One region of the Bacillus sp. NEB1478 genome, then DNA from elsewhere that is predicted to be linked to it. Evidence: a T-box and tRNA genes for the amino acid it is inferred to sense, from the RefSeq annotation. Region 1 holds a T-box; the other holds one or more tRNA genes.
What was found. A T-box is a leader RNA that pairs with one kind of tRNA and senses whether it is charged. The one in region 1 lies ahead of argS (arginine--tRNA ligase), so its partner is inferred to be a tRNA-Arg.
Positions count from the first base shown of each region.

Region 2: it encodes a tRNA-Arg, which carries the amino acid that the T-box ahead of argS (arginine--tRNA ligase) is inferred to sense. The anticodon was not compared.

Region 1 is NZ_CP134049.1:1,964,395-1,974,396, forward strand. It holds gene RGB74_RS09635 (2-oxoglutarate dehydrogenase E1 component) at 1-1,303, opposite strand, end outside; gene rarD (EamA family transporter RarD) at 1,478-2,416, opposite strand; gene RGB74_RS09645 (aminoglycoside phosphotransferase family protein) at 2,504-3,418, opposite strand; gene argS (arginine--tRNA ligase) at 3,434-5,116, opposite strand; T-box leader at 5,174-5,372, opposite strand; gene RGB74_RS09655 (Rho GTPase-activating protein) at 5,428-5,700, opposite strand; gene RGB74_RS09660 (MATE family efflux transporter) at 5,788-7,149, shown strand; gene msrA (peptide-methionine (S)-S-oxide reductase MsrA) at 7,167-8,129, opposite strand; gene RGB74_RS09670 (DMT family transporter) at 8,208-9,173, opposite strand; gene RGB74_RS09675 (GDSL-type esterase/lipase family protein) at 9,250-10,002, shown strand, end outside.
Region 2 is NZ_CP134049.1:3,823,921-3,833,922, forward strand. It holds rRNA gene RGB74_RS19520 (23S ribosomal RNA) at 1-1,644, opposite strand, end outside; tRNA gene RGB74_RS19525 (tRNA-Ala) at 1,891-1,966, opposite strand; tRNA gene RGB74_RS19530 (tRNA-Ile) at 1,989-2,065, opposite strand; rRNA gene RGB74_RS19535 (16S ribosomal RNA) at 2,155-3,704, opposite strand; tRNA gene RGB74_RS19540 (tRNA-Ala) at 3,832-3,907, opposite strand; tRNA gene RGB74_RS19545 (tRNA-Pro) at 3,929-4,005, opposite strand; tRNA gene RGB74_RS19550 (tRNA-Arg) at 4,013-4,089, opposite strand; tRNA gene RGB74_RS19555 (tRNA-Leu) at 4,097-4,185, opposite strand; tRNA gene RGB74_RS19560 (tRNA-Gly) at 4,203-4,277, opposite strand; tRNA gene RGB74_RS19565 (tRNA-Leu) at 4,303-4,386, opposite strand; tRNA gene RGB74_RS19570 (tRNA-Lys) at 4,395-4,470, opposite strand; tRNA gene RGB74_RS19575 (tRNA-Thr) at 4,479-4,554, opposite strand; tRNA gene RGB74_RS19580 (tRNA-Val) at 4,566-4,641, opposite strand; rRNA gene rrf (5S ribosomal RNA) at 4,657-4,772, opposite strand; rRNA gene RGB74_RS19590 (23S ribosomal RNA) at 4,916-7,852, opposite strand; rRNA gene RGB74_RS19595 (16S ribosomal RNA) at 8,197-9,746, opposite strand.

The DNA of each region.
Region 1 (10,002 bases):
CCGCAATACATGCTTCAGGATCATCTGCATTTACATGAATGATAGGAATTTCAAAACCTTTTGCAAGGTCACTCGCATATTTCGTTGAACGAGAGTCGCTGCTGTCTGTCGTGAAGCCGATCAAGTTATTTGCAATGATATGAAGTGTCCCGCCTGTTTGATAACCTTTTAAACGGCTTAAGTTAAGCGTCTCTGCAACGATTCCTTCACCAGGGAATGCTGCATCACCATGGATAAGGATTGCTAAAGCTTTAGAAGTATCTTGTACTGGATAGCCTTTGCTGTCTCGCTTTTCTTGCGCAGCTCTTGTATATCCTTCTACTACTGGGTCTACGTATTCTAAATGACTAGGATTGTTAGCCAATGAGATTTTAATTTTTTGTGCTTTGGCAGCTTCGATCGTACGGCTAGCTCCTAAGTGATACTTAACGTCACCAGTCCATCCAAAATTGATTCCTCTTGAACCTTCTGAAGGAACAAGTTCTTTGTTCGGTGAATGGTGGAATTCAGAAAAGATTAATTCCAGCGGTTTACCGAGAACATGTGCTAAGACATTAAGACGTCCACGGTGAGCCATCCCGATAAGTGCGTGTTCGGCACCATCTCGAGCTCCTTCTTTTGCTGCTTCGTCCAACATAGGTACAAGCATATCTACGCCTTCAATTGAAAAACGCTTTTGACCAACAAATGTTTTATGAAGGAATTTTTCAAATCCTTCCACTTCCGAAAGTCTGTAAAGCAGTTCTTTCTTCTCGTCAGCTGAAAAATCAGGATAATGTTGACTCGTTTCTACCATTGTGTTCAGCCATTGGCGTTCTTCAGTTTCATGGACATGGCTAAACTCATAAGAAATGTTTTTTGTGTACACTTCCTGGAGCATTTGAATCGCTTCCCACCCGTTGTTCACTGAGGATGGCGCTTCTTTCCAAATAAAGGAAGGTGGTATCGCTTTCAAATCTTCAATAGTTAAGTCGAATTCTTTCGGGTCAATATGGTGAATGTCTTTTGGAAATTCTCCAACTGGATATACGTTAGCTGCTAAATGTCCGTATGTGCGTATGTTTTCCGCAAGCTTATAGGCCGCTGCTAATTTTTCTAAATTCATTCCATCAAGATTCTGTGCAGCAGGTTCTTGAGCTGAACCTTCACTTGGAGCTCCCCAAGCATCAAACTTTTCTTTGAATGAACTGTCAACAGATTCCGGATCCACTCTATATTGGTCATATAGTTCAAGGACATAAGCCAGATTTGGACCATTCAGTCCTTGCCAAGGATTTTCTGATTTGGAACGTTGATGACTCATCTTTTGTTCCCTCCTGCTTCCTTTTGTGAGTATTGTGCTGTTGCTGTTAACAGGTGATTCATGATGATAACGTCCTTAAATTTTTCCCTATTTAAAGCGCTGTCAAACAATGAACGGAAAGAACCTTATCCTGGATAAGGTTTCATCTGTAAGCAATGGTCAATTGCCATTATACTATATTTTCGCAGAAAGTGAATTTTGTTTTTTACGATTTATAAGATAATTTGCCCATTTTGTTTTACTTATAGTAAATATAAGGAGTGCCACCCAAATTAAAGTAAAGGAAATTAAATGAATGACCGAAAAAGTTTCGTGATAAAGGAATACACCGAGAAGCAGCATAATCGTTGGAGCAATGTATTGCAGGAAACCAGTCATGGTCATCGTGATCCTCTTAACGCCTTGTGCAAAACATATTAGCGGGACGGCAGTTACTAGTCCAGCTCCCCATAATAAAATGGTTGTATTCAATCCTCCCATTATGAAAGAACCTGTACCACTCCATTCGATAATTGCTAAATAAATAAACGCTAAAGGCACAACGAACATCGTTTCAAATGTTAATCCAGTTAAAGAGTCAAAACTCCCTAACTTCTTTGCAAGTCCGTATAAGCCAAAAGAGAGAGCTAATGATACAGCTACCCAAGGAAATTTTCCGTATTGCCAAGTTAATAAGAAAACACCGCAAGCAGCGATTACAAATGAAGTAAGCTGCCAGCTGTTTAGTCGTTCATTTAGTACGAGCATTCCTAAAACGACATTCACAAGAGGATTAATATAATAACCTAAGCTAGCTTCGACTACATGGTTAGCATTTACAGCCCAAATGTACAAAAGCCAATTTCCGCTTATTAATAATGAAGCAATAAAAACGGAAAGAAATTGTTTTTTACTCGAAAAAAGCAGAATAAAATCTCTCTTAAGACCTTTTGTTCTTTTTAATAAAAACATTACGGCTACCATTAATACGAATGACCAAAAGATCCGATGTGCTAATATTTCTCCAGACCCTACCATATTCAATGGCTTCCAATAAAGCGGTAGGAATCCCCATATTAAATAAGAGATCGCAGCATACCATATTCCTTTTGTTTGTTCATTTAATGTTTTCATCGATTTCCCTCGATTCCGATTGGGTTTAAGATTATAAGATTATATAACGGAATGTTAGGAATTTACCAGAAAAGTAAACTGAAAACATTAGGATCTTAAAATTTCTTTATGAATGGTAGTAAAGTAAGTATCCCACCGCTCTTTAATTAAATCATCAGTTAAACCGCCTATTCCAAAATCAACCCATGGTTCATAAACACCCGGGTCCGGGAGACTGTCCAATAAAGTTATGAAATCCCAATAGGATTGATCAGGAATCTCTATTTGTGAACTTTCTTTATAATAGTTTAAAAATAAAGCAGCCTCATCAACTCCATAAAGCAATGCAAGATTTAATCGGCAATGCCCGATATCGACTTCCTTTGGACCATAGCAAGCATTTGGCCAATCAACAATACCGGTTGCCTTTCCGTTTTCCCACATAACATTAACCGGGTGGAAGTCTCTATGAATAAATCCTGAATTGAAGTGAGGGGTATAAGATTTTACTAGTTCAAGTGTTTCTTTAAACTCATTTGTATGTCTAGACCAAGATGGAATGGTTATGGAATCAATTTTATTATAAGGATAATAGCTCCAAGGAAATGGCTTGTGGCTGGCTGTTCTATGAAAATCAGCCAGTAAATTTGCCAACTCCTTAAGCCATTGAGATTTATCGTTTTTGGGCAAGATGATCTCTCCAGGAAGATAGCTCATTAATACAGCAGGATACTGTGTAATATCATTGTTATACGTATATGCAAATAGAGATGGAGTGTTAATGCAGCTTTCCTCTGCTGTTTGTAATGAAAATGCCTCATGTTTAGCAAGATCTGGTTCACGGTTGTTCCAATCATGATTTGTATAAAATCGAATGACGGCTTTCTTTTTATTGTTATCTGTTATCAAAAAGAGTTTGGATGAAGTAGCTCCTTTAAGCTGCTCTATATAATTCACATCTGAAAGAACAGAATGTCTAATAATCCAATTTGATAATTTAGGAGACCAGTTAATTTCTTTCATAATTTTGTTCCTTCCTTACATTTTTTGAGGAGTTTGAACACCTAACAATCGTAAACTTTCCTTTAAGACAATGAGAATACATGCACATAATCCCATTCTTTCTGCAGCCTCATTACTTCCCAAGACTTTGACACTTCCATAATAATGATTGAATTTATGTGCAAGCTTTAAAGCGTATTTAGAAATTACCGATGGCTCTCTTCGTTTAAACGCGGAATGAACAATGTCAGGAAAATCGTTCAGCGCCATTACTAACTCCCAGCTTTCATCCTCAATTGACACTTTATCTGGCAGATTTCCGTCAAAATTCCCTTTACTTAATAATGTTTGTATTCTTGCGGCTGAATATTGAATATATGGTCCTGTGTCACCTTCGAACTTCAGCATTTGATCGAGAGAAAATTCTACATCGTTTCCTTTCTCATTTTTCAAGTCATGGAAGATTACCGCTCCTACCCCGACTTGTCTTGCTACTTCTTCTACATCCGTCAAATCTGGGTTCTTTTCTTTAATGTTTTTTTCGGCAAGTTTAATGGCCTCTAAGAGTACATTTTCCAACAAGACGGTCTTTCCTTTTCTGGTACTCATCTTTTTTCCGTTTTGTAAAATTAGTCCGAATGGGATGTGCTCCATATCGTTTGACCAATTGTAATTCATTTTGGACAGCACTCGTTTTACCTGTTCAAAGTGCAAAGATTGTTCATGTCCCACAACATAAAATGCATGATCAAAATCATAGACATTCTTTCTATATATGGCTGCGGTTAAATCACGTGTCGCATAAAGTGTGGCACCGTCAGATTTCTTAATAAGACACGGAGGTAGTTCATCTCCTACTCTTACGACTTCTGCTCCTTCCGATACTTCCAACAGGCTGAGCTTTTTTAATTGATTAACTGTACTTTCCATTTTGTCGTTGTAAAAAGCTTCACCATTGTATGAATCAAAGTTCACATTTAATAATTGATATATTTGTTGAAATGCTTTTAGAGAAACTTCTCTAAACCAAACCCATAAATCTCTCGCATTTTCGTCGCCATCTTCCAATTTCTTAAACCATTTTCTGCCTTCATCATTTAAAGCAGGGTCTTTTTCTGCTTCTTCATGAAAGCGGACGTAAAGTGAAAGCAGTTCTGGAATAGGATTCTTTTTAACTGCATACTCGTCCCCCCACTTTAAATAGGCTGAAATTAATTTGCCGAATTGCGTACCCCAATCTCCAATATAGTTTATTTTTATTGTTTTATAGCCGCATTTTTCACTGATTGCAGCTATAGAAGAACCTATTACGGTCGAGCGGAGATGTCCCATAGAGAACGGTTTAGCAATGTTGGGTGAAGATAAATCCATGACTATCGTTTTTTCTTTTCCTAAAGTATGACTGCCGAATTTATCATCTTCTGTTAAAATTTTCGTTAACAACCCGTGAACGACTCTTTTTTTATTGAAAAAGATATTCACATAGCCCCCGATCGTTTCGACTTTGCTGAAAGTTTCTGGAAGCTCTCCAGCTGCTAATGTCTGAGCAATTTTATTTGGAGGACATTTGTGAATTTTAGCTATTTGAAAGCACGGAAAAGCCAAATCACCTTGTTGAATTTGTTTTGGTTTTTCGATTAATGCTTCAATTTCTTCTACATTAAATTCATCTTTTATATTTTGTTTTAGAAATATGGCAAACTGCTTTTTCTCGTTCATTTTTTCATCCTCCTAGTTTACATCCGGTAAATAAAAAAACGCCTCTTCTATTTACATAGAAGAGGCGGACTAATCCGCGGTACCACTCTCATTGCCCATTAAGGCCGCTTAAACTTTTAACGGGAGTCCCGGCTTTTCCTATGAATTCAGAAAAGCATTTCCAAAGTGCGTTTCAACTGCAGATTGTACCAGGCTTCCATCGTCCCCAGCTTGCTTAAACAAGCATGCAGTCTACTCTCTTTTTCATAAATGTTCATGTATATTTTTAACATATTATATGAGGTGCCCCTACAAAAGTCAACATATTCCAATTAATCAAAATCTAAGTAATTTCTCATTCTTTTTATGTAACGTTTTAAACGAAACATTGTTTCTGTACGCAAGTATTTCGATGTGAATGCAGATGATATGGCATTGACGGAGACAAATACTCCATGCTCTGTTACTTTTACGGGTATTATCCCTGTAAAAAGTGTTTCCCCGTTTTGTTTATGTATCAGTTCCACTGAGACCTGGACTGTTTTTTCATTTGGGAAATTTCCAGGCTGAACGGAATTTACTTCAAACAAAAATTGGACACTCATAATGGCTCCTTTGTATATATTTCATAATAGTATGATATAATGCATTAGCTTAAATTGTCAGGTTAAAACAATAAAGGAAGTATGAATATGTTCCAAACAAGTACGTTAAAAGAAAAATATAAACGATTTTTGTTCTTGGTCATACCGGTTTTAATTACTCAGCTCGGCCTGTATGCTATGAATTTTCTTGATACAGTAATGAGCGGTCATTCAGGTGCAAATCAACTTGCTGGTGTTGCCATTGGCTCAAGTCTCTGGGTACCGATCTTTACTGGGCTAAATGGTATTCTAATGGCGCTGACTCCGATTGTATCCCAGCTCGAAGGAGCCCGAAATAATAAGCATGTACCAATTGCTGTGACGCAAGCCGTATATTTAGCAGTTGTGATTTCAATTTGCGTTATCTTAGCTGGATTTTTCATTTTGGACCCAGTGCTGCAATTAATGTCACTGGAGCATGAAGTTGAACGAGTTGCTAAGGGTTATTTAATCGCCCTATCTTTTGGGATCTTACCGCTCTTTATATATGGAGCACTGCGGTCTTTCATTGATGCGCTGGGTCATACTAGAATTACAATGATCGTCACACTTATTGCTTTACCCGTTAACGCTTTCTTTAATTACTTATTCATCTTTGGTAAAGCAGGTTTTCCTGAACTTGGCGGTATTGGTGCAGGTGTTGCAACATCTATTTCTTATTGGATAACAGCGGTTATTACCATTTTACTCTTGTTTAAAGTGGAACCATTTAAGAAATATCAGATATTTAGAACTGTTTATAGACCTTCTTTAAAATCTTGGAAAGCACAGCTTAAAATAGGAGTGCCAATTGGGTTCTCTATTTTCTTTGAGGTTAGTATCTTTGCTGCCGTAACTTTATTGATGAGTGATTTTAATACTGTTACAATCGCTGCTCACCAGGCAGCATTAAATTTTGCCTCATTTTTATACATGATTCCTCTAAGTATTGCAATGGCATTAACAATCGCAGTCGGATTTGAGGTAGGTGGAGAGCGGTATAAAGACGCAGCTCAATATAGCACGATCGGAATCATTACTGCTCTTTCATTTGCAGTTCTCTTTTCTGCTCTGTTAATTATCTTTGATGAACAAGTAGCAGGGATTTATTCCAATCAAAAAGATGTTATACAATTAACCAAATCTTTTTTATGGTTTGCTGTATTTTTTCAGCTGGCAGATGCTATTGGTGCTCCGATACAAGGTGCACTAAGAGGATATAAGGATGTCAATGTAACCTTTTTTCTCTCGTTTATATCGTATTGGGTACTTGGATTGCCTGTCGGTTATTATTTAGCAAATTATACGTCACACGGTGCATATGGGTATTGGATCGGTCTTATTTCAGGATTATCTGCTGGAGCGATCATCTTATTTTTGCGTCTTAAATATATACAATCTCACGCCTTTTCTTCATCTAAACAAAAATAAACCAGCCGGTGGCTGGTTTATTTATTTTCAAAAAGCTTTTCGTATTCTTCATAGCCTTCTTCTTTTAATTTTTGTCTTGGAATAAAACGTAAAGCGGCAGAATTGATGCAATAGCGCAATCCGCCTTTTTCTCTTGGACCATCAGTAAATACATGCCCTAAGTGTGAATCAGCATCTTTACTCCTAACTTCTGTTCGTATCATGCCGTGAGAAAGATCTTCTTTTTCATCAACATTTGATGATCGAACGGGTTTTGTGAAGCTCGGCCATCCGCAGCTGCTGTCAAATTTATCAAGAGAGCTGAAAAGCGGTTCTCCTGAGACAATATCAACATAGATCCCTTCTTCTGTATGGTTCCAAAATTCGTTTTGAAAAGGAGGTTCAGTCGCATCATTTTGAGTGACATTAAATTGAATTGGGTTTAGTGTTTTTAATACTTCTTCTTTTTTCTTTTTATCTTCCCAATGTTCTTTAATAAAATGATCACGTCCTGACCCTGTTCTATAACGTTTATAATGGAACGGATTTTTTTTATGATAATCCTGATGGTATTCTTCAGCTGTGTAAAACGTTTTGGCAGGTATAATTAGTGTGGCGATAGGTTTAGAAAATCTGCCGCTTTCTTGAAGCTCTTGTTTAGATCGTTCTGCTGTTTCTTTCTGTTTTTCATCGTGATAAAAAATGGCTGTACGATAAGAGTCCCCTCTATCATAAAATTGTCCGCCCTCGTCGGTTGGATCAATTTGTTTCCAGAAGACCGACACTATTTTTTCGTATGAAATGACTGTTGGATCATAAGTAATCTGTACCGCCTCAAAATGACCAGTTGTTTCACTGCACACTTCGTTATAAGAAGGATTTTCCTTATGACCACCTGTATAGCCGGATTCAACTTTAATAATTCCTGGCCACTCTTCAAAAGGTGTAACCATACACCAAAAGCAGCCACCAGCAAAAGTAGCTATTTCATAATTATTCATGAAATCAAACTCCTCTTAAATATATTAATCTCATCATATAAGAATAAGATTAAAATGAACAGAAAAAGGAACTCACAATCAGTGAATTCCTGTATGCCTTTTTTCATCTTTAATAATAGGTCCGGTGTTTACTGGCTTTGCTAATATTGCGGGATTGTTATTTTTACTTTTTTTCCGTGTATTTTGTAAAAAGAAATAAAGTCCCAGCAGAACGATAAGTCCCCCAATGCATTGAGTAAATGACAATGTTTCATTTAGTAAAATAATCGCGAGGAGGCTAGCACCAACCGGCTCTCCTAAAATAGCCATTGAGATCGTAGCAGCTGTTACTCGTTTTAACAGCCAATTAAATAGAACGTGACCAAACACAGTCGGTACTATTGCAAGCAATATAAATATACCCCAATCGATTCGGGAGTACCCTGTCATTGGAATATGTAATGTCAGATTATATATAGTAAAAACAATCACAGCAGCTAAGAAGACAATAAAACTATATAATGTTGATGGTATTGATTTGAGGAGACTCTGACCAATCAGCATATGGATGGCTACAACAATCGTGCCTAAAACGGAAAGAATATCTCCTTTTATATTTGTAAAAGAGATCCCAATGTCACCCCAGCCAATTAAAATGGCTCCGATGATTGCCACCAACATGCTCATTAAAGCAGGTTTCGTTGTCTTCTCCTTAAATAATAAATACGCACCAACCATTACGAAAACAGGCTGCAAAGATAACAGTATAGTTGAACTGGCAACAGTTGTTAACTTTAATGAACCCATCCAGAACAGAAAGTGAAAAGCTAAAAATGTACCAGATAAAATTAACAGTCCGTACTCTTTTATCGTAATCTTTTTTAGCCAGTTACTTTGTTTCAACACAAATGGAATCATAAGGATTAAGGTGATCAGCAGACGGTACATAGCTTGTACAGAAACCGGAGCTGACGACCATTTCACAAAGATGGATGAAAATGAAATCGCGATAATACCAATTATAATTGGGATAAAAACAGGAACTTTGAGCGAATGATTTTTCAAGCAATGTCACCCTATTCTTTCTAAATAAAATTATGTTATTATATTACATTATTAGAAATGAAACATAGGAGGAATTATGAAAAAAAGATATATATTCACTATCCTTCTTTTATTGCTGATTGTCGGAACTGCTGGATGGTATTACTACCCACAGTATAAAATAAATCAGATAAAGAAAGAATCGATGGTTGTACAGAATGAAAAACAAGAAACGAAACAGGAAACTTATCTCGAGCATTTAAAACAAAGTCCTAAAAAAAGTTTTGTTCACATCGTTTTAGGTGATTCCGTTGCACAAGGCAGAGGATCTGATGAAGGTGGATTTCCTGTTAAAGTTAACAAAAGTTTAGAAAACCTTACGGGCAAGGAATTTGAACTTGAAAACTTAGGTGTTTCTGGCGCAACAAGTAAAGGTTTAGTGAATCAACTGAAGCAGCCGGCAGTTTTGGAAGCAGTTCGAAAAGCAGATATCATTTCAATTAATATTGGAGGAAATGATATTGTTCAAGTTGCCAAAACAGAAGGACCGCTTAAAGCAATCCAAGGTTATGATCGAGTTAAAGGTGAATATGAGAAAAATCTGCAGGATATTTTTATGGTTATCCGTTCACAAAATACTGATGCTATTCTAGTATTGAATGAGCTTTACAACGTTGTGAATGCTGAGAAAAACTATTATCCGGCAAGTGAAAAGTTATTAAATGATTGGAACCTTATCGCTTATGAAACCGCCCTATCCAACAAACCTGCCTTAGTAGTTCCTGTAAGCGAAGCACTTCCTACTAAAGATATGGAAAAATGGCTATATGATTCCATTCATCCTAACGAA
Region 2 (10,002 bases), 1.9 Mb from region 1:
CATCTTTCCTCACTAGAGGCTTTTCTTGGCAGTGTAGGATCAGGGACTTCGGTACTAAATTTCCCTCGCCATCACAGCTCAGCCTTCACGTTGGACGGATTTGCCTATCCAACAGCCTAACTGCTTAGACGCACTATTCCATCAGTGCGCTCACCCTACCTTACTGCGTCCCCCCATCGTTCAAACGGAAAGGAAGTGGTACAGGAATATCAACCTGTTATCCATCGCCTACGCTTTTCAGCCTCGGCTTAGGCCCCGACTAACCCTGAGCGGACGAGCCTTCCTCAGGAAACCTTAGGCTTTCGATGGACAAGATTCTCACTTGTCTTTCGCTACTCATACCGGCATTCTCACTTCAAAGCGCTCCACCAGTCCTTCCGGTCTGACTTCGCTGCACTTCGAACGCTCCCCTACCCCTGTACCATACGGTACAAGCCATAGCTTCGGTGATACGTTTAGCCCCGTTACATTTTCGGCGCAGAGTCACTCGACCAGTGAGCTATTACGCACTCTTTAAATGGTGGCTGCTTCTAAGCCAACATCCTGGTTGTCTGGGCAACTCCACATCCTTTGCCACTTAACGTATACTTTGGGACCTTAGCTGATGGTCTGGGCTGTTTCCCTTTTGACTACGGATCTTATCACTCGCAGTCTGACTCCCGCGGATAATTCTCTGGCATTCGGAGTTTGACTGAATTCGGTAACCCTGTGGGGGCCCCTAGTCCAATCAGTGCTCTACCTCCAGGAATCTTGCCGCGAGGCTAGCCCTAAAGCTATTTCGGGGAGAACCAGCTATCTCCGTGTTCGATTGGCATTTCACCCCTACCCACACCTCATCCCCGCACTTTTCAACGTGCGTGGGTTCGGGCCTCCATTCAGTGTTACCTGAACTTCACCCTGGACATGGGTAGATCACACGGTTTCGGGTCTACGACCACGTACTATGTCGCCCTATTCAGACTCGCTTTCGCTGCGGCTCCGTCTATTCAACTTAACCTTGCACGGGATCGTAACTCGCCGGTTCATTCTACAAAAGGCACGCCGTCACCCGTTAATGGGCTCCGACTACTTGTAGGCACACGGTTTCAGGATCTATTTCACTCCCCTTCCGGGGTGCTTTTCACCTTTCCCTCACGGTACTGGTTCACTATCGGTCACTAGGGAGTATTTAGCCTTGGGAGATGGTCCTCCCGGATTCCGACGGGGTTTCACGTGTCCCGCCGTACTCAGGATCCACTCTGGAGGGAACGAAGTTTCAGCTACAGGGCTGTTACCTTCTTCGGCTGGCCTTTCCAGACCACTTCACCTACCTCGTTCCTTTGTAACTCCGTATAGAGTGTCCTACAACCCCAGAGGGCAAGCCCTCTGGTTTGGGCTGATTCCGTTTCGCTCGCCGCTACTCAGGAAATCGCATTTGCTTTCTCTTCCTCCGGGTACTTAGATGTTTCAGTTCCCCGGGTCTGCCTTCTCATACCCTATGTATTCAGATATGGATACCATCCCATTACGGATGGTGGGTTCCCCCATTCGGAAATCCCCGGATCAATGCTTACTTACAGCTCCCCGAGGCATATCGGTGTTCGTCCCGTCCTTCTTCGGCTCCTAGTGCCAAGGCATCCACCGTGCGCCCTTTCTAGCTTAACCTTATATTGATGTTTGATAAGCATCGAATCTCTTCGTTGACTTCGTCTTTCCGGTGCTCATGTATCGAAACACACTCCGCTCCTTCAAGACTTTGTCGCCTCGATCTTCTCGCTTCTGAAACATCAAACAGTTCTTGCTTGGCGCAGATAAATAATATATATCTGCCTTGCATATTGTTTGGATGTCGATATCTAGTTTTCAAAGAACATAAAACCATTAAAAAAGGCATCATCGTAAGATGTGCAATGGTGGAGCTTAGCGGGATCGAACCGCTGACCTCCTGCGTGCAAGGCAGGCGCTCTCCCAGCTGAGCTAAAGCCCCAAATGTTTGGGTTTTATAAAAATGGTGGGCCTAAATGGACTCGAACCATCGACCTCACGCTTATCAGGCGTGCGCTCTAACCAGCTGAGCTATAGGCCCATAAAGGAATGTTGAAGTTCCTTCAAAACTGAACAAAAGAAGAATAGGCGTACTTACGAAACAGACTAGCTGTCTCATAATCTCCATAGAAAGGAGGTGATCCAGCCGCACCTTCCGATACGGCTACCTTGTTACGACTTCACCCCAATCATCTGTCCCACCTTCGGCGGCTGGCTCCCAAAAGGGTTACCCCACCGACTTCGGGTGTTACAAACTCTCGTGGTGTGACGGGCGGTGTGTACAAGGCCCGGGAACGTATTCACCGCGGCATGCTGATCCGCGATTACTAGCAATTCCGGCTTCATGTAGGCGAGTTGCAGCCTACAATCCGAACTGAGAGTGGCTTTTTGGGATTGGCTTGGCCTCGCGGCTTCGCAACCCTTTGTACCACCCATTGTAGCACGTGTGTAGCCCAGGTCATAAGGGGCATGATGATTTGACGTCATCCCCACCTTCCTCCGGTTTGTCACCGGCAGTCACCTTAGAGTGCCCAACTGAATGCTGGCAACTAAGGTCAAGGGTTGCGCTCGTTGCGGGACTTAACCCAACATCTCACGACACGAGCTGACGACAACCATGCACCACCTGTCACTCTGTCCCCCGAAGGGGAAAGCTCTATCTCTAGAGTGGTCAGAGGATGTCAAGACCTGGTAAGGTTCTTCGCGTTGCTTCGAATTAAACCACATGCTCCACTGCTTGTGCGGGCCCCCGTCAATTCCTTTGAGTTTCAACCTTGCGGTCGTACTCCCCAGGCGGAGTGCTTAATGTGTTAACTTCAGCACTGAGGGTGGAACCCCCCAACACCTAGCACTCATCGTTTACGGCGTGGACTACCAGGGTATCTAATCCTGTTTGCTCCCCACGCTTTCGCGCCTCAGCGTCAGTTACAGGCCAAAAAGCCGCCTTCGCCACTGGTGTTCCTCCACATCTCTACGCATTTCACCGCTACACGTGGAATTCCACTTTTCTCTCCTGCACTCAAGTCTCCCAGTTTCCAATGACCCTCCACGGTTGAGCCGTGGGCTTTCACATCAGACTTAAGAGACCGCCTGCGCGCGCTTTACGCCCAATAATTCCGGATAACGCTTGCCACCTACGTATTACCGCGGCTGCTGGCACGTAGTTAGCCGTGGCTTTCTGGTTAGGTACCGTCAAGGTACGAGCAGTTACTCTCGTACTTGTTCTTCTCTAACAACAGAGCTTTACGACCCGAAGGCCTTCATCGCTCACGCGGCGTTGCTCGGTCAGGCTTTCGCCCATTGCCGAAGATTCCCTACTGCTGCCTCCCGTAGGAGTCTGGGCCGTGTCTCAGTCCCAGTGTGGCCGATCACCCTCTCAGGTCGGCTACGCATCGTCGCCTTGGTGAGCCGTTACCTCACCAACTAGCTAATGCGCCGCGGGCTCATCTGTAAGTGTCAGCCGAAACCGACTTTCAAAAAGAAGAAATGCTTCTTCTCTTGTTATCCGGTATTAGCCCCGGTTTCCCGGAGTTATCCCCGTCTTACAGGCAGATTACCCACGTGTTACTCACCCGTCCGCCGCTAAATCAGAGGAGCAAGCTCCTCTTCATTCGCTCGACTTGCATGTATTAGGCACGCCGCCAGCGTTCATCCTGAGCCAGGATCAAACTCTCCATAAAAGTGTTTGTCTTGCTCGTTTTTAAAACTGACGGAATTAATTCTTAATTCCTTACCTATTTCTTTTGTTCAGTTTTCAAAGAACTTTTAAGCATTAAAAAAGAAAATGTCAGAAACATTTTCTGAAAATGGTGGAGCTTAGCGGGATCGAACCGCTGACCTCCTGCGTGCAAGGCAGGCGCTCTCCCAGCTGAGCTAAAGCCCCAAATAACTTATACAGTTATAATGGTCGGGAAGACAGGATTTGAACCTGCGACCCCCTGGTCCCAAACCAGGTGCTCTACCAAGCTGAGCCACTTCCCGTAAAACATGGCGCGCCCTGAGAGATTCGAACTCCCGACCTTTTGATTCGTAGTCAAACACTCTATCCAGCTGAGCTAAGGGCGCATGTATGTGGTGCCGAGGACCGGAATCGAACCGGTACGGTAGTCACCTACCGCAGGATTTTAAGTCCTGTGCGTCTGCCAGTTCCGCCACCCCGGCACATACATAAATAAATCTGGAGCGGAAGACGGGATTCGAACCCGCGACCCCAACCTTGGCAAGGTTGTATTCTACCACTGAACTACTTCCGCGTATATTTAATTTTAAAAAGGAAATTGGTGCGGGTGAAGGGACTCGAACCCCCACGTCAAAGACACTAGATCCTAAGTCTAGCGCGTCTGCCAATTCCGCCACACCCGCGTTAAAAATGGTGAGCCATGAAGGATTCGAACCTTCGACCCTCTGATTAAAAGTCAGATGCTCTACCAACTGAGCTAATGGCTCTTGCAAAATGGTGCCGGCTAGAGGACTTGAACCCCCAACCTACTGATTACAAGTCAGTTGCTCTACCAATTGAGCTAAACCGGCAAGTAAGTAAATGGTGGAGGATGACGGGTTCGAACCGCCGACCCCCTGCTTGTAAGGCAGGTGCTCTCCCAGCTGAGCTAATCCTCCATATAAAATTATCTAGCCTAGCGATGTCCTACTCTAACAGGGGGAGACCCCCAACTACCATCGGCGCTGAAGAGCTTAACTTCCGTGTTCGGTATGGGAACGGGTGTGACCTCTTCGCCATCATCACTAGACCAGAAAGCGAGTTTTTTATCTCGACAAGATAAAATTATACTCTATAAATTTGATTAATGCAAGAGATTTTTTATTGATTTTTGATCAATATGTATGTTCTCTCAAAACTAGATACGACGTTTCCAAACGTTATGCTTTTTTTAAGGATAAGCCCTCGACCGATTAGTATCTGTCAGCTCCACGTGTCGCCACGCTTCCACACCAGACCTATCAACCTCATCATCTCTAAGGGGTCTTACTCACTTGACGTGATGGGAAATCTCATCTTGAGGGGGGCTTCATGCTTAGATGCTTTCAGCACTTATCCCGTCCACACGTAGCTACCCAGCTATGCCCCTGGCGGAACAACTGGTACACCAGCGGTGTGTCCATCCCGGTCCTCTCGTACTAAGGACAGCTCCTCTCAAATTTCCTGCGCCCGCGACGGATAGGGACCGAACTGTCTCACGACGTTCTGAACCCAGCTCGCGTACCGCTTTAATGGGCGAACAGCCCAACCCTTGGGACCTACTTCAGCCCCAGGATGCGATGAGCCGACATCGAGGTGCCAAACCTCCCCGTCGATGTGGACTCTTGGGGGAGATAAGCCTGTTATCCCCAGGGTAGCTTTTATCCGTTGAGCGATGGCCCTTCCATGCGGAACCACCGGATCACTAAGCCCGACTTTCGTCCCTGCTCGACTTGTAGGTCTCGCAGTCAAGCTCCCTTGTGCCTTTACACTCTGCGAATGATTTCCAACCATTCTGAGGGAACCTTTGGGCGCCTCCGTTACTGTTTAGGAGGCGACCGCCCCAGTCAAACTGCCCACCTGACACTGTCTCTGAACCGGATCACGGTTCTAGGTTAGAATTTCAATACAGCCAGGGTAGTATCCCACCGACGCCTCCACCGAAGCTGGCGCTCCGGCTTCTCAGGCTCCTACCTATCCTGTACAAGCTGTACCAAAATCCAATATCAAGTTGCAGTAAAGCTCCATGGGGTCTTTCCGTCCTGTCGCGGGTAACCTGCATCTTCACAGGTACTATAATTTCACCGGGTCTCTCGTTGAGACAGTATCCAAGTCGTTACACCTTTCGTGCGGGTCGGAACTTACCCGACAAGGAATTTCGCTACCTTAGGACCGTTATAGTTACGGCCGCCGTTTACTGGGGCTTCAATTCAGAGCTTCTCCTAAAAGGATAACCCCTCCTCTTAACCTTCCAGCACCGGGCAGGTGTCAGCCCCTATACTTCACCTTGCGGTTTCGCAGAGACCTGTGTTTTTGCTAAACAGTCGCTTGGATCTATTCACTGCGGCTCTCTCGGGCGATAAACCCTATCAGAGCACCCCTTCTCCCGAAGTTACGGGGTCATTTTGCCGAGTTCCTTAACGAGAGTTCTCCCGATCATCTTAGGATTCTCTCCTCGCCTACCTGTGTCGGTTTGCGGTACGGGCACATCTTTCCTCACTAGAGGCTTTTCTTGGCAGTGTAGGATCAGGGACTTCGGTACTAAATTTCCCTCGCCATCACAGCTCAGCCTTCACGTTGGACGGATTTGCCTATCCAACAGCCTAACTGCTTAGACGCACTATTCCATCAGTGCGCTCACCCTACCTTACTGCGTCCCCCCATCGTTCAAACGGAAAGGAAGTGGTACAGGAATATCAACCTGTTATCCATCGCCTACGCTTTTCAGCCTCGGCTTAGGCCCCGACTAACCCTGAGCGGACGAGCCTTCCTCAGGAAACCTTAGGCTTTCGATGGACAAGATTCTCACTTGTCTTTCGCTACTCATACCGGCATTCTCACTTCAAAGCGCTCCACCAGTCCTTCCGGTCTGACTTCGCTGCACTTCGAACGCTCCCCTACCCCTGTACCATACGGTACAAGCCATAGCTTCGGTGATACGTTTAGCCCCGTTACATTTTCGGCGCAGAGTCACTCGACCAGTGAGCTATTACGCACTCTTTAAATGGTGGCTGCTTCTAAGCCAACATCCTGGTTGTCTGGGCAACTCCACATCCTTTGCCACTTAACGTATACTTTGGGACCTTAGCTGATGGTCTGGGCTGTTTCCCTTTTGACTACGGATCTTATCACTCGCAGTCTGACTCCCGCGGATAATTCTCTGGCATTCGGAGTTTGACTGAATTCGGTAACCCTGTGGGGGCCCCTAGTCCAATCAGTGCTCTACCTCCAGGAATCTTGCCGCGAGGCTAGCCCTAAAGCTATTTCGGGGAGAACCAGCTATCTCCGTGTTCGATTGGCATTTCACCCCTACCCACACCTCATCCCCGCACTTTTCAACGTGCGTGGGTTCGGGCCTCCATTCAGTGTTACCTGAACTTCACCCTGGACATGGGTAGATCACACGGTTTCGGGTCTACGACCACGTACTATGTCGCCCTATTCAGACTCGCTTTCGCTGCGGCTCCGTCTATTCAACTTAACCTTGCACGGGATCGTAACTCGCCGGTTCATTCTACAAAAGGCACGCCGTCACCCGTTAATGGGCTCCGACTACTTGTAGGCACACGGTTTCAGGATCTATTTCACTCCCCTTCCGGGGTGCTTTTCACCTTTCCCTCACGGTACTGGTTCACTATCGGTCACTAGGGAGTATTTAGCCTTGGGAGATGGTCCTCCCGGATTCCGACGGGGTTTCACGTGTCCCGCCGTACTCAGGATCCACTCTGGAGGGAACGAAGTTTCAGCTACAGGGCTGTTACCTTCTTCGGCTGGCCTTTCCAGACCACTTCACCTACCTCGTTCCTTTGTAACTCCGTATAGAGTGTCCTACAACCCCAGAGGGCAAGCCCTCTGGTTTGGGCTGATTCCGTTTCGCTCGCCGCTACTCAGGAAATCGCATTTGCTTTCTCTTCCTCCGGGTACTTAGATGTTTCAGTTCCCCGGGTCTGCCTTCTCATACCCTATGTATTCAGATATGGATACCATCCCATTACGGATGGTGGGTTCCCCCATTCGGAAATCCCCGGATCAATGCTTACTTACAGCTCCCCGAGGCATATCGGTGTTCGTCCCGTCCTTCTTCGGCTCCTAGTGCCAAGGCATCCACCGTGCGCCCTTTCTAGCTTAACCTTATATTGATGTTTGATAAGCATCGAATCTCTTCGTTGACTTCGTCTTTCCGGTGCTCATGTATCGAAACACACTCCGCTCCTTCAAGACTTTGTCGCCTCGATCTTCTCGCTTCTGAAACATCAAACAGTTCTTGCTTGGCGCAGATAAATAATATATATCTGCCTTGCATATTGTTTGGATGTCGATATCTAGTTTTCAAAGAACATAGTTAAAATAACCTTTCCGATCTTGTAAGAACGAAAAAATGTTATTTAGTTGAGAGTTTTGAGTTCTCTCAAAACTGAACAAAAGAAGAATAGGCGTACTTACGAAACAGACTAGCTGTCTCATAATCTCCATAGAAAGGAGGTGATCCAGCCGCACCTTCCGATACGGCTACCTTGTTACGACTTCACCCCAATCATCTGTCCCACCTTCGGCGGCTGGCTCCCAAGAGGGTTACCCCACCGACTTCGGGTGTTACAAACTCTCGTGGTGTGACGGGCGGTGTGTACAAGGCCCGGGAACGTATTCACCGCGGCATGCTGATCCGCGATTACTAGCAATTCCGGCTTCATGTAGGCGAGTTGCAGCCTACAATCCGAACTGAGAGTGGCTTTTTGGGATTGGCTTGGCCTCGCGGCTTCGCAACCCTTTGTACCACCCATTGTAGCACGTGTGTAGCCCAGGTCATAAGGGGCATGATGATTTGACGTCATCCCCACCTTCCTCCGGTTTGTCACCGGCAGTCACCTTAGAGTGCCCAACTGAATGCTGGCAACTAAGGTCAAGGGTTGCGCTCGTTGCGGGACTTAACCCAACATCTCACGACACGAGCTGACGACAACCATGCACCACCTGTCACTCTGTCCCCCGAAGGGGAAAGCTCTATCTCTAGAGTGGTCAGAGGATGTCAAGACCTGGTAAGGTTCTTCGCGTTGCTTCGAATTAAACCACATGCTCCACTGCTTGTGCGGGCCCCCGTCAATTCCTTTGAGTTTCAACCTTGCGGTCGTACTCCCCAGGCGGAGTGCTTAATGTGTTAACTTCAGCACTGAGGGTGGAACCCCCCAACACCTAGCACTCATCGTTTACGGCGTGGACTACCAGGGTATCTAATCCTGTTTGCTCCCCACGCTTTCGCGCCTCAGCGTCAGTTACAGGCCAAAAAGCCGCCTTCGCCACTGGTGTTCCTCCACATCTCTACGCATTTCACCGCTACACGTGGAATTCCACTTTTCTCTCCTGCACTCAAGTCTCCCAGTTTCCAATGACCCTCCACGGTTGAGCCGTGGGCTTTCACATCAGACTTAAGAGACCGCCTGCGCGCGCTTTACGCCCAATAATTCCGGATAACGCTTGCCACCTACGTATTACCGCGGCTGCTGGCACGTAGTTAGCCGTGGCTTTCTGGTTAGGTACCGTCAAGGTACGAGCAGTTACTCTCGTACTTGTTCTTCTCTAACAACAGAGCTTTACGACCCGAAGGCCTTCATCGCTCACGCGGCGTTGCTCGGTCAGGCTTTCGCCCATTGCCGAAGATTCCCTACTGCTGCCTCCCGTAGGAGTCTGGGCCGTGTCTCAGTCCCAGTGTGGCCGATCACCCTCTCAGGTCGGCTACGCATCGTCGCCTTGGTGAGCCGTTACCTCACCAACTAGCTAATGCGCCGCGGGCTCATCTGTAAGTGTCAGCCGAAACCGACTTTCAAAAAGAAGAAATGCTTCCTCTCTTGTTATCCGGTATTAGCCCCGGTTTCCCGGAGTTATCCCCGTCTTACAGGCAGATTACCCACGTGTTACTCACCCGTCCGCCGCTAAATCAGAGGAGCAAGCTCCTCTTCATTCGCTCGACTTGCATGTATTAGGCACGCCGCCAGCGTTCATCCTGAGCCAGGATCAAACTCTCCATAAAAGTGTTTGTCTTGCTCGATTTTAAAACTGACGGAATTAATTTAATTCCTTACCTATTTCTTTTGTTCAGTTTTCAAAGAACTTGTTTTTCAATGCCGCTCGTTTTGGCGACTTTATTAGGTTACCATGCCTAAACCCTTGTTGTCAACAGCTTTTTTTAAAACTTTTATTTGTTTTGTTTAGCCATTTTCACAATCAAGTATTTCTTGCGACGAAGAATAATATACCACCATTTTCGTTCTTGTACAATAGTTTTT